DNA from 3 places in the Pseudarthrobacter sp. LT1 genome. Region 1 is predicted to be linked to each of the others. Evidence: predicted binding sites of a transcription regulator. Region 1 holds the regulator's gene; each other region holds the start of a gene.

Region 1 (3,967 bases):
CTGGGCGGGACACCCGTCGGATCCGCGCTGCGGGGCCAGTGGCCCCGCAGCTCTGAGCGGCTACTTAATCCAGCGCAGGTTGTACTGGTAGCGGTGCGGCTGGCCCTTGTTGACGTGGATCCCTGCTGCCACGGAGAAGCAGGTGAGCGCCACCCAGATCAGAGTGGCGATGACCGCGAAGATGTTTCCCACATAGGGGATGAACACCAGGATGTTGGCCAGCACAGCGGCGATGGTGGGCGGCAGGCTGAAGTTCAGCGCTTCTTTGGATTCCTGCGCGGTAAATGGCCCGCGGTCACGGAAGATCAGGTAGATCAGCAGCGAGGGGACGCACCCCAGGATCCCGCCGAAATGCGCGAGCGTGGCCCATTGGCGGTCTTCGCTGGCCGTGAGCGGCAGCGCATTGGCGGGGACGCCATGGTACTCGGAGCGGCCCTGGCCGTCCCTGTGATCACGTGCGTTTTCTGCCACAGTCTGTTCCTTCGGAGGTGCAAGTGGTGCTGACTTCATATATGGGCGCGGTGTGCAGCGGCCTTGGGAAAAGGCGCTGCATTACCAAGAATACTGGCTCCCGGGCCGGTGTCCGGCCTTCAGGGGGCGGTGAGGAAGTCGATGACTTCCTCAACCCGCCCCAGCAGTGACGCTTCCAGGTCCGCGTACGTACGTACGGCGCCCAGCAGTTTTTGCCATCCCAGGCCGACGTCCTCCTTGGTGGCGTGCGGCCAGCCAAAGGCCTTCAGGATTCCGGTCTTCCAGTCCTGTCCGCGGGGCACGGCCGGCCATTTGTCAATGCCCAGGACAGCGGGGCGGATCGCCTGCCAGACGTCCACATAGGGGTGGCCGACGATCAGGACATTTCCGGCCGCGCCGGGGGATGCCATGACGGCGTCGGCTATGCGGGACTCCTTGGAGTCAGGGACGAGGTGGTCCACGAGCACGCCGAGGCGACGGCCCGGACCGGGTTTAAAGGCGGCAACTGCCGCGGCGAGGTCGTCAATGCCGTGCAGGGGTTCGACGACGATGCCTTCCACCCGAAGGTCGTCTCCCCAGACCTTTTCCACCAGTTCGGCGTCGTGCTTGCCCTCCACCCAGATGCGGCTTGCCTTGGCGACCTGGGCCCGCTGGCCGGAGACCCGGACGGAGCCTGAGGCTGTCCTGCCGGCGGCGGGGCCGGCTGCTGCCGGCCGGGCGGCGGGAGGCATCAGCCGGATGGGCCGGCCCTCAAGGAGGAAACCGAAGCCGAGCTTGAAGGACCGGGACTTCCCGCGGCGGTCCTCCAGGGCCACGACGTGCATGCCGCCGGACTTTTCCACCCGGGTGACGGCGCCGACCCAGCCTGACTGGACATCCTCGAGCACCATGCCCCGCTCCACCGGAACCTCGGGCAATTCCGCCTTGGCCGGGGCGGAAATGCCGCGGGGCCCCCAGTTTTGGTAATCCATGGATTCGATCCGCCTAGCGCTAGGTCCTCCGCACCGGAATTTCGCCCGGAGCGGTACCAATGCTAACAACGGGCCGAGGCATAATAGACTGTTAGCACTTAGGCATGTCGAGTGCTAACACTGGTGGCACCTGGCGGGGTATGCGCCCCGGACCATGGATGGAGGTGGAGAGTGAGCGAGCCACGCAAACTGGAAGTGCTGCGGGCCATCGTGGAGGACTACGTCCACTCCCGCGAACCGGTCGGGTCAAAGGCCCTGGTCGAGCGGCATCATCTGGGCGTTTCCAGCGCAACCATCCGCAATGACATGGCGGCCCTTGAAGACGAGGGATTGATCACTGCCCCGCACACCAGTGCAGGGCGAATTCCCACAGACAAGGGCTACCGGCTCTTTGTCGACCAGATCTCGGCAGTCAAGCCCCTGTCGGCAGCGGAGCGCCGGGCCATCCAGTCCCTCCTGGAAGGCGCAGACGACCTCGACGACGTCCTGGACCGCACCGTCCGGCTGCTGTCGCAGCTGACCAACCAGGTGGCTGTGGTCCAGTATCCGCACCTCAGCAAGGCACTGGTGCGCCACATCGAGTTCGTGCTCCTGGCCCCCCGCAAGGTGCTGGTGGTGCTGATTGCCAACAGCGGCAAGGTGGAGCAGCGGGTCATCGACGTCGGCCAGGACCTTGGCGACGACGCACTGGCCGCGCTCCGTACCCGCTTCCTTGCCGCGCTGGCCGGAACTCCGCTAAGCCAGCTGGCCAAGGCGCTCCCCGCCGTCGTAGCCGGAACTGCGCACGGCCAGCGCCAGGCCGCGCACGCGCTGGCGCATGGACTGGAGGGCCTGGCACAAAACACCAGGGAGGACCGGATGGTCATGGCCGGAACGGCGAACCTGGCCAGGTCCAACGTGGATTTCCCCCTCAGTATCGGCCCCGTGCTCGAGGCACTGGAGGAGCAGGTGGTGATGCTGCGGCTGCTGAGCGAAATGGCCCAGGACCACCGGGGAGTGGCCGTCAGTATCGGAAGGGAAAACCCTTATGACGGCCTTGCCGAAGCCTCCGTGGTGGCCACCGGCTACGGCCCGGACAGCGCCGCGAAGGTAGGGATCCTCGGCCCAACCAGGATGGACTATCCCACCACCATGGCCGCCGTCAGGGCTGTGGCCCGCTACCTTTCCAGGATTTTGGGGCCCTGACTCTTCGCCGCCGGAGCCTTTTCGGGACCGGACCACAGAGCGGGGCCGCCCACACTGAACGCAGTACAACAAGGAAGAGATACGAACTTTGAGCAGCCACTATGACGTCCTTGGAGTCTCACCCGAAGCTACGGGCGAAGAGATCAAAAAGGCCTACCGCAAACTGGCCCGCACCCTTCACCCGGACGTAAACCCCGGTGCGGACGCTTCAGAACGCTTCAAGGCAGTAACTCACGCCTACGAGGTCCTTTCCGACCCCCAAAAGCGGAGGATCTACGACACCACGGGCAACGAGAACGGCACGGACAACGGCTTCGGCGGTGCCGGTTACGCAGGCCAGGGCTTCGCATTCCAGGACATCTTCGACACCTTCTTCGGCGCCGGGGGCACCTCCGGCCCGGCTTCCCGCGTCCGCCGCGGCCAGGACGCCCTCATCAGCGTCCGGATCGACCTTCGCGACGCCGTGTTCGGCGTGAACAAGAAGCTCGAAGTGGACACTGCCGTGGTCTGCCCCACCTGTGACGGATCCTGCTGCCGGCCCGGCACCCACCCGGAGCGCTGCGACATCTGCGGCGGCAGCGGCCAGGTCCAGCGGGCCGTGCGCTCCATCCTGGGCCAGGTCATGACGGCCGCCCCCTGCGGCACCTGCGAAGGCTTCGGCACGGTCATCAAGGATCCCTGCAACGAGTGCAGCGGCCAGGGCCGTATCCGCAGCCGGCGGTCGCTGACCATCAAGGTTCCCGCCGGTGTGGCCACCGGAACCCGGATCCAGCTCGCCGGGCAGGGCGAAGCCGGACCTGCAGGTGGACCGACCGGTGACCTCTACGTGGAAATCCGCGTCAACAATGACGCCACCTACGTACGGGAAGGCGATGACCTGCACGCCACCCTGCACATCCCCATGACGGCGGCCGCACTGGGCACGGACGTCAGCCTGGAAACGTTCGACGGTACGCAGGACATCGACGTCAAGCCCGGAACACAGTCCGGCGAGATCATCACCCTGCGTGGCCTGGGTGTCACGCACCTGAGGGGATACGGCCGCGGGGACCTGAAGGTCCACCTCCAGGTGGACACTCCGGCCAAGCTCGACCCGGCACAGGAGGACCTCCTCCGGCAGCTCGCCAAGCTCCGCGGCGAACAGCTCACCGAGGGCAAGCTCGCCGCCAGCGGCGGCATGTTCGCCAAGCTCCGGGACCGGCTCGGTAACCTGTAGCGGTGAGCAACCCCGTCTTCTTCACCTCCGCCGGTTCACTGGCGGGCATGGTGCCCGGCCGGATCTTTGTCCTCGAAGGGGCGGAGGCCCGGCATGCAGTGACCGTCAAACGCCTGTCTCCGGG
Region 2 (3,967 bases), 1.5 Mb from region 1:
TGCGCGCTCCGAGCGTCGACGGCGCGGCGGCCAGTAACGGCATGTATTACAAGCCGACGATGTTCTGGTCCGCCTCGTCCCGTTCGAAGCATCCCAAGGAAGCCGCGGAGTTCATCAACTACCTCACCAACAGCCCGGAGGCCGGGGCCATCCTGATGACGGACAGGGGTGTACCCACCAACAGCGACATCGTCGCGGACATCACGCCCACGCTGAAGCCGGCGGACACCACGGTGGTCGGGTTCCTGAACGACATTGCGCCGGACATCAAGGATGCGCCCCCGGTCCCTCCCGTGGGTGCCGGAAGCGTCCAGAACGTCATCAAACGCTACACGGATGAAGTGCTGTATGACCGGCTGACCCCCCAGGCCGCGGCGGACGCCTTTAGGAAGGAAGTCCAGGGGATGCTGGACTCGGCCAGGAAGTAAATCCCTGGCAGGATCCTGGCACCGGGACAAAAAAGTGCGGCCCCCTCCGAAGAGGGGCCGCACTTTCGTAACTGGTCGGGCAGGTCCCGGCCGGGAGGCTTAGAAGCCGCCCATGCCGCCCATGCCGCCCATGTCGTCTCCACCGGCGGGGGCAGAAGCCTTCTCCGGCTTGTCAGCCACAACAGCTTCGGTGGTGAGGAACAGGCCGGCGATGGAGGCCGCGTTCTGCAGGGCAGAGCGGGTTACCTTGACCGGATCGTTCACGCCGGCTGCCAGCAGGTCGACGTACTCGCCGGTGGCTGCGTTCAGGCCGTGGCCTGCGGGCAGGCCGCGGACCTTGTCGACAACCACGCCGGGCTCAAGGCCGGCGTTGAAGGCAATCTGCTTCAGCGGAGCGTCGATGGCAACGCGGACGATGTTGGCGCCCGTTGCTTCGTCGCCGGACAGCTGCAGGTTGGCAAATGCCTTGGCACCGGCCTGGATCAGGGCCACGCCGCCACCGGCGACGATGCCTTCTTCAACTGCAGCCTTGGCGTTGCGGACGGCGTCCTCGATGCGGTGCTTGCGTTCCTTGAGCTCGACCTCGGTTGCGGCACCGGCCTTGATGACTGCAACACCGCCGGCCAGCTTGGCCAGGCGCTCCTGCAGCTTCTCGCGGTCGTAGTCGGAGTCGGAGTTCTCGATCTCGGCGCGGATCTGGGAGACGCGGCCGGCGATCTGGTCGGCGTCGCCGGCACCTTCGACGATGGTGGTCTCGTCCTTGGTGACAACAACCTTGCGGGCCTGGCCCAGCAGTTCGAGGCCGGCGGTCTCGAGCTTGAGTCCAACTTCCTCGGAGATGACCTGGCCGCCGGTCAGGACGGCGATGTCGGCCAGCTGGGCCTTGCGGCGGTCACCGAAGCCCGGAGCCTTGACGGCAACGGACTTGAAGGTGCCACGGATCTTGTTGACGATCAGGGTGGCCAGGGCCTCGCCCTCGATGTCCTCGGCAATGATCAGCAGCGGCTTGTTGGACTGCATGACCTTTTCCAGGACAGCAACCAGTTCCTTGACGTTGGAGATCTTGGAGTTGACGATCAGGATGTACGGATCCTCGAGGACCGTTTCCTGGCGCTCAGCGTCGGTGACGAAGTAGGCGGAGATATAACCCTTGTCGAAGCGCATGCCTTCGGTGAGTTCCAGCTCCAGGCCGAAGGTGTTGGACTCCTCGACCGTGATGACGCCTTCCTTGCCCACCTTGTCCAGGGCTTCGGCGATGAGGGCGCCGATCTCGTCGTCACCGGCGGAGATGGAGGCAGTAGCCGCGATCTCTTCCTTGGTTTCGATTTCCTTGGCGGAGTTCAGCAGCTCGGCGGTGACGGCCTCAACAGCCTTTTCGATGCCGCGCTTGAGGGACAGCGGGTCGGCGCCGGCGGCAACGTTGCGCAGGCCTTCCTTGACCAGGGCCTGGGCCAGGACGGTTGCCGTGGTGGTGCCGTCACCGGCAACGTCGTCAGTCTTCTTGGCAACTTCCTTGACCAGCTCTGCGCCGATCTTCTCGTAGGGATCGTCCAGCTCGATCTCCTTGGCGATGGAAACACCATCGTTGGTGATCGTGGGGGCGCCCCACTTCTTTTCGAGGACGACGTTGCGTCCACGCGGGCCGAGGGTGACCTTAACGGCGTCGGCGAGGGTGTTCAGGCCACGCTCAAGGCCGCGGCGTGCCTCTTCATCAAATGCAATGATCTTGGCCATAACGGCAATAGTCCTTTCGGGACAGTCGTTAAGAATGAACCTTCGCTGCAGTGCCCGCGACGGACGATCCTTTGCCGGCGGCCTCTGTATGCCTCCGGGCGGGGATCTCACTGAAGTGAGGTGTTTCTTTCGCTCCTCGACCGGTGCCGTGCGCTGCCGGCCGGAACCAGGCGTTGCTTTAGCAGTCGGTGCGTCAGAGTGCTAAATCAATAATTAGCACTCCCCCGGTGAGAGTGCAAGCGAAAAGACGCTTGATGCCCTGCGGGAAGCAGCGGCTTCGCCCAGGGCGATCAGCCGGAGTGTCCGGCTGTCTCCCGGCCCGACAGGGCGGGGTTGTTGTCGGGTCCGAAGGTGTACACGGAGAAGAGGGCCGTGGTGATGTCGCCCTTGGCATCGAAGGCCACCGGGCCCGATTCGCCGTCATAGTTGATGTCCGGGCCGGCAGCAAGGCCGCCCAGGCACTCCTTGTAGCTCAAGCATGGGGCGGTCGGCACTCCGGCTCCAGGGTCGGCTGCCCCTCCGGAGACGGCAATCAGGTTGGCGGCAATGGAGCGTCCGGCGTCATCCTGGGCACGTGCTGCGGCGAGGGCCGCCAGCGTAACGGCATCGTAGGTTTCGGCAGCGTAGGAGAGGTCCTTGAGGGCAGGGTCCACCGCCAGCAGTTTTGCCTGGAACGCAGCGGTGGGCAACTGTCCGGGGACGACGGCACGTGCGCCCTCCAGGGTCCCGGAGGCGAGCCTGGATCCGTAACGGGCAAACGCGCCGTCGCTGAGGATGATCTGTGAACCGCTGAGGCCGGCGCTGTCCAGCCCGTCCAGGGCGTCCTGCGCGCCCTCGCGGGCAATCAGGACAACGGCGTCCGGCTTGGCCTTTGCCATGGAGCGCGCGGCTTCGGCCGCGGCACCGTCCTTGAAGCCGGCCCCGGGCAGGACCGTGAGTCCGGACTTTCTCGCAGCGTCCGTGACGGCAGCGGAGAGGTCCTTGCCGTAGGAGCCTTCCTGGTACAGCACGCCGATGGTGGCAGCGCCGGAGTCCTTGGCGAGTTTTGCCAACACGGGGCCCTGGGCGACGTCGGCCGCGGCGGTGCGGAAATAGTAGCCTCCGCTGGTAAGCCCCGACAGGCCTGCAGCAGTGTTGGCCGGCGAGATGAGCGGTATGCGCGCGTGGGACAGAACGTCCACCGCGGCGGCTGCGTGGCTGGAGTCAGTGGGTCCGATCACCACATCCGCTTTGGCGGCGAGGTCCTTTGCCTGCCTTCCCGTGTCCTGGTCCGGGTGCACCGGGAGGAGCTCCACCGGCCGGCCTTTGTGTCCGCCGGCGGCGTTGATGTCCTGGACAGCGAGCTTGGCGGCAGCCAGCTGGGGCGCGTTAAGGAAGGCATTGTCACCGGCGTTGTCCAGGACCAGCCCCACCCGCAGGACGCCGTCGCCGGAGGCCTCCGGCGTTTCCACCCTGGCGTTGCCGCCGGTGCCGGCGCATGCCGTCATCGAAAGAACCGCTCCCGCGGACAGGGCGAGGGCCGCGCGGACGCGGACACCGGGTCGCAAAGCAGGCATCACTGCGCCGGCCGGACGTTTTCCGCCTGCGGACCCTTTTCACCCTCGCCCACATCGAGCTGGACCCGCTGCCCCTCGGCCAGGGCACGGTACCCCTCCCCCTGGATTGCGGACCAGTGGACAAAAATGTCATCACCGGAGCCGTCAACGGTGATGAAGCCGTAGCCCTTTTCAGCGTTGAACCATTTCACGGTTCCCAGTGCCATGATGAACAACTCTTTCCGTTTGGGGCCAGGTGGAGACCGGACC
Region 3 (3,967 bases), 1.3 Mb from region 1:
TCCGACCACGCCTGGTGGCGGCTCCTTGCCGAGGCATGACGGGCAGGAATGATGAGGGCGCGGGCATGGCGGGCTGGAAAAGTCCGACGGCGGACACCGACGTTCTAGTGGTGGGCGCGGGGCCCGCGGGGCTCGCCACGGCCCTTCAGGCCCATGCGCACGGCGCCACCGTCCGGGTGGTGGACCGGCGCGAACACCGGGTCCGCCCGTCCCGGGCCATGATGCTGCATGCCCGGGCCCTTGAGGGCCTGCGCCCGCTCGGGGTGACCGAGGAACTGCTGAACCGCGCGGACACCACCCCCGAAGCACGCATTTACCTGGGCCGCCGTACAGTCGAGGCACGGCTCGGCCACGCCGACCTCCCGGACACCGCCTTCCCGCACCTGACCCTGGTCCGCCAGGCCGACGTCGAGGACGTTCTCTGGAAGGCCCTCCACGCCAGGGGCGTGCCTGTGGACTGGGGCGTCGAATTCCGCGGACTCGTCCACGGCCTCACAGCGGAAAGCGGCGGAGTGCCGGTGCTTCCGGAAGGACCCGTACACGCCGATCTGCAGGACGTTCACGGCGGCCGCGGAGTGCACCGCAGCCGGTTTCTCGCGGGCTGCGACGGGCAGTCGAGTACGGTCAGGGGCCTCCTCGGCGCACAGTGGCGCGGCGGCACGTACGGGGTGGAAGCGGTGATGGCCGACCTGGAACTGGATGGTTCCCTGGACTCCGGGCTGCTGCACGTCGCCGTGGGGCAGGCGGGGCTGGTCTTCCTCTTCGCCCTGGGTGAGGGGGCCACCTGGCGGATGCTGGCCACCCGCCCGGCAGTGCCCCCACCCGATGCGCGCTTCGGCCAGCTGGGCCCGCCCGTCCCGGCGGAGGACGTGGCGCGCCTGGTCCGGGAGTCGGGGCTCGGCGCCGCAGTCCGTGAGGTCCGCTGGTCGGCGCAAATCCCGCTGCAGCACCGGATTGCCAGTACGTTCGGCAACGGTCCCATCTTCCTGGCCGGTGATGCCGCGCACGCCCATTCCCCGGCAGGCGGCCAGGGCATGAACAACGGCATCCTCGACGCCCTTAATCTGGGCTGGAAGCTCGGTTTCGCCTCGACGGCAGGCAGGCCGCTCCCGGAACTGCTGGAAACCTATGGGCAGGAGCGGCGGCTTGCCGCCCGGCGGGTGCTGGCACTGACGCATGTCATCTTTTTTGGAGAAGCCTCACCGCATCCCGCCGCCCGCCTTGCCCGGAACGTCCTTCCCCTCCTTGCTCCGGCCCTGCCGATGTTGCTCCGGCAGCGGTGGCTCACGTCCAAGGGCATCAGGCTGCTGGCTCAGCCGTTCGTGCACTACCGGAACAGCGTCATTTCCCGTGACGGCACGCCTCCGGCCAAAGCGTGGCCGAGGCCGGGAGCACGGTTGCCGGATGCGTCGGTTTCGGTCGACGGCCGGCTGGTCCGCCTTCACGAACTGACCTCCGTGCCGGGTATCCACCTTTTACTGGAGCGCGACGCCGAACCGGTCGCTTCGGCTGCCCTCCGCACCCTCCTGCCGGCAGAGGGGCAGGGCCCGCGGCTCCACGTCCACCGGCTCACCAGCCACCCCGGGCAGGGTGTGGTTGCGGTCCGCCCCGACGGGTACGTGGGCTTCCGCTGCGGCGAGGCGGACCCGGTCCAGCTGCGTGCCTGGCTTCGGCTGGTCGGTGCCGCACCCGACTGAGCGCGGCCCACCTTGGTATCGTCCCGCCGTCGGAATGCTCCATCACTTATGGCTCCTAAAACCGGCGTTTAGGGACCAAACCTGATGGAGCAACCCGGGGGGGAGGGAGGGTGGTTGCGGGCGGACGGCAAGCGTAGTCTGGTCTGGATGACCATCCCGCCAGTGCACGAACCTGAGCCGTTTCCACCGGACCCCGGCCCGGAGCCCACGTCCCCGGACCCCACCCAGCCGCGGCCGCCCGGCCCGCCGTCCCCGAATCCGTTCCCCGCGCCGGCGCCCCCGGGCCCGTTGCCCGTCCCGGATCCGGGCCCTGCTCCGCTCCGTCCGGACCCCACCAGGGACTGACCGCGAACTTTAAAAGGGGCCTTCTGCCGGCTGCGCATGCGCAGGTGGAAGGCCCTTTTTCCGTGCCCGGGCAGGGGCAGGAAATCCACCGGAATCCGCTGCCGCAAACCCTTGCAGACTTGCTGCTGCAGTGCTAAAAAATCTATATCAGCCACTACAGATCGGCTGATACGGAAACTGTGTTGGACCATCTCTTACGAGGAGGGAGAGCCATGTTGATGCGAACCGATCCGTTCCGCGAGCTGGACAGGCTGGCCCAGCAGGTCCTCGGCACGGCTGCACGCCCGGCGGCGATGCCGATGGATGCATGGCGTGAGGACCAGGAATTCGTCGTGGCCTTCGATTTGCCCGGCGTTTCGGTGGACTCGGTGGACCTGGACGTTGAACGGAATGTCCTGACGGTGCGGGCCGAACGCCCGGACCCGGCGGGCAAGGACACCGAACTGATCGCCTCTGAACGGCCGCGCGGCGTCTTCAGCCGCCAGCTGATCCTTGGCGACACCCTGGACACCGAACATGTCAAGGCCAGCTACGACGCAGGAGTCCTGACGCTGCGCATTCCGGTCGCCGAAAAGGCCAAGCCGCGCAAGATCGAGATCGAAACGAAGGGGGCAAAGCAGGAAATCGCCGCTTAGTTTCACACAGGACCGGGAGACGGGCACATCTGTTGGCTGCCTTTTCGGGGCGAATCGCCATTCTGTGCACGCCACAGCGCCAGACAGCGCATCGGCAGCGTAGGCCTTAACCTCCCGCCACGGTGGCCCCCGGCTTCGGCCGGGGGCCATCCACGCGTCCGGGTCCCGCCGCCGGGGCCTTGCGTCAGACGCTGAGTTCCAGCATCAGGGCGGGCAGTTCATCGGCGAGTTCGCGGGCCAGGAATCCCAGCGGCCCCAGCCTGCTCGCCAGCCGGTCAGCCGCCGCCGCGTGCAGGTGGGTGCCCCAGCAGGCCGCCTGGGCGCCGGTGGTTCCGCGGGCCCGGAGCCCGGCAATCGCTCCGGCCAGGACGTCGCCGCTGCCGGAGGTGCCCAGGCCGCCGTACCCCGTGGTGATTTTCCACAGTTCGGGCTCGTCCGGCTCCAGCCCGGGCGGCTGGGTGATGAGCCCCTGGCAGCTGACCACGGCGCCGAACTTCGCGGAGATCTCCGGGAGGTCTTTTTCGAGGTCCTCCACATCCCGTCCCAGCAGGATCCCCGCTTCCGTGGGGTTCGGGGTAAGGATCAGCCGGCCGCGCCAGGGGTCCAGCTGGTCCTTGAGCTGCACCAGGGCGGCCAGTGCGTAGGCATCGAGGACGACGGCGGGTCCTTCAGTGCCGTCAGGATCGGAGCTGCCGTCACGGCTTGCCTCGTGTTCCAGCAGCGCCTCGAGCAGTTCGCCGGCCAGGTCCGGATCATCCAGTCCGGGCCCCACCAGCACGGCATCCGCCCGGTCCAGGTAGGAGGCTATTGGCGCCAGCTCCGGCTTGACGGATCCCCCCGGGGTTTCCGGCAGGCCAATGGCGCCGCACTCCGGCAAAGCAACCCCCAGCTGCACGGCCACCGATTCCGCCACCGCCAGTGTGAGCTTCCCGGCCCCCGCGCGCAGGGCCGAAACCCCGGCCAGCAGTGCAGCGCCGGGAGTGGCCCGGGCCCCGCCCACCACCAGCACCGACCCGCGTGAATACTTGTCCGCGCCCGGCGCCGGCAGCGGCCATTCGCGCAGGAGTGACGGCGCTACCAGGGTGGCGCCGGAGGGGTCACCGCGGCCGGACACTGGTGTCTCCCGCGTGCTCGGTGACAGCGACGCCCTGCTCCGCCAGGTGGTCGGCCACATTGAAGCTTTCCAGCGTCCACGGCCCCACTCCGGAGGGCCGGACGAACCGGGTGATCGAGGCGTTAAGGATGGCTTCTGTGGCCGCGAGGTCCAGGAGTTCCTCTTCGCTGAGTCCT

The links. Region 1 encodes HrcA, which represses chaperone genes, less so after heat shock. Its sites were predicted from a motif close to TTNGCACTCGNNNNNNNCGAGTGCNAA; they were not measured.
Region 2: a site for HrcA is predicted at 2,341-2,367, ahead of groL (chaperonin GroEL). Genes of this name have one in related genera too.
Region 3: a site for HrcA is predicted at 2,153-2,179, ahead of VIK36_RS17625 (Hsp20/alpha crystallin family protein). Genes of this name have one in related genera too.

Annotation. Positions count from the first base shown of each region.
Region 1 covers NZ_CP141830.1:2,479,031-2,482,997, reverse strand. The annotation lists gene VIK36_RS11665 (DUF4870 domain-containing protein) at 61-471, opposite strand; gene VIK36_RS11660 (DUF3097 domain-containing protein) at 591-1,442, opposite strand; gene hrcA (heat-inducible transcriptional repressor HrcA) at 1,614-2,627, shown strand; gene dnaJ (molecular chaperone DnaJ) at 2,716-3,843, shown strand; gene VIK36_RS11645 (16S rRNA (uracil(1498)-N(3))-methyltransferase) at 3,846-3,967, shown strand, end outside.
Region 2 covers NZ_CP141830.1:930,928-934,894, reverse strand. The annotation lists gene VIK36_RS04535 (ABC transporter substrate-binding protein) at 1-428, shown strand, start outside; gene groL (chaperonin GroEL) at 528-2,162, opposite strand; gene VIK36_RS04525 (ABC transporter substrate-binding protein) at 2,453-3,718, opposite strand; gene VIK36_RS04520 (cold-shock protein) at 3,718-3,924, opposite strand.
Region 3 covers NZ_CP141830.1:3,743,682-3,747,648, reverse strand. The annotation lists gene VIK36_RS17635 (hypothetical protein) at 1-39, shown strand, start outside; gene VIK36_RS17630 (FAD-dependent monooxygenase) at 66-1,697, shown strand; gene VIK36_RS17625 (Hsp20/alpha crystallin family protein) at 2,255-2,677, shown strand; gene VIK36_RS17620 (NAD(P)H-hydrate dehydratase) at 2,862-3,791, opposite strand; gene VIK36_RS17615 (histidine phosphatase family protein) at 3,775-3,967, opposite strand, start outside.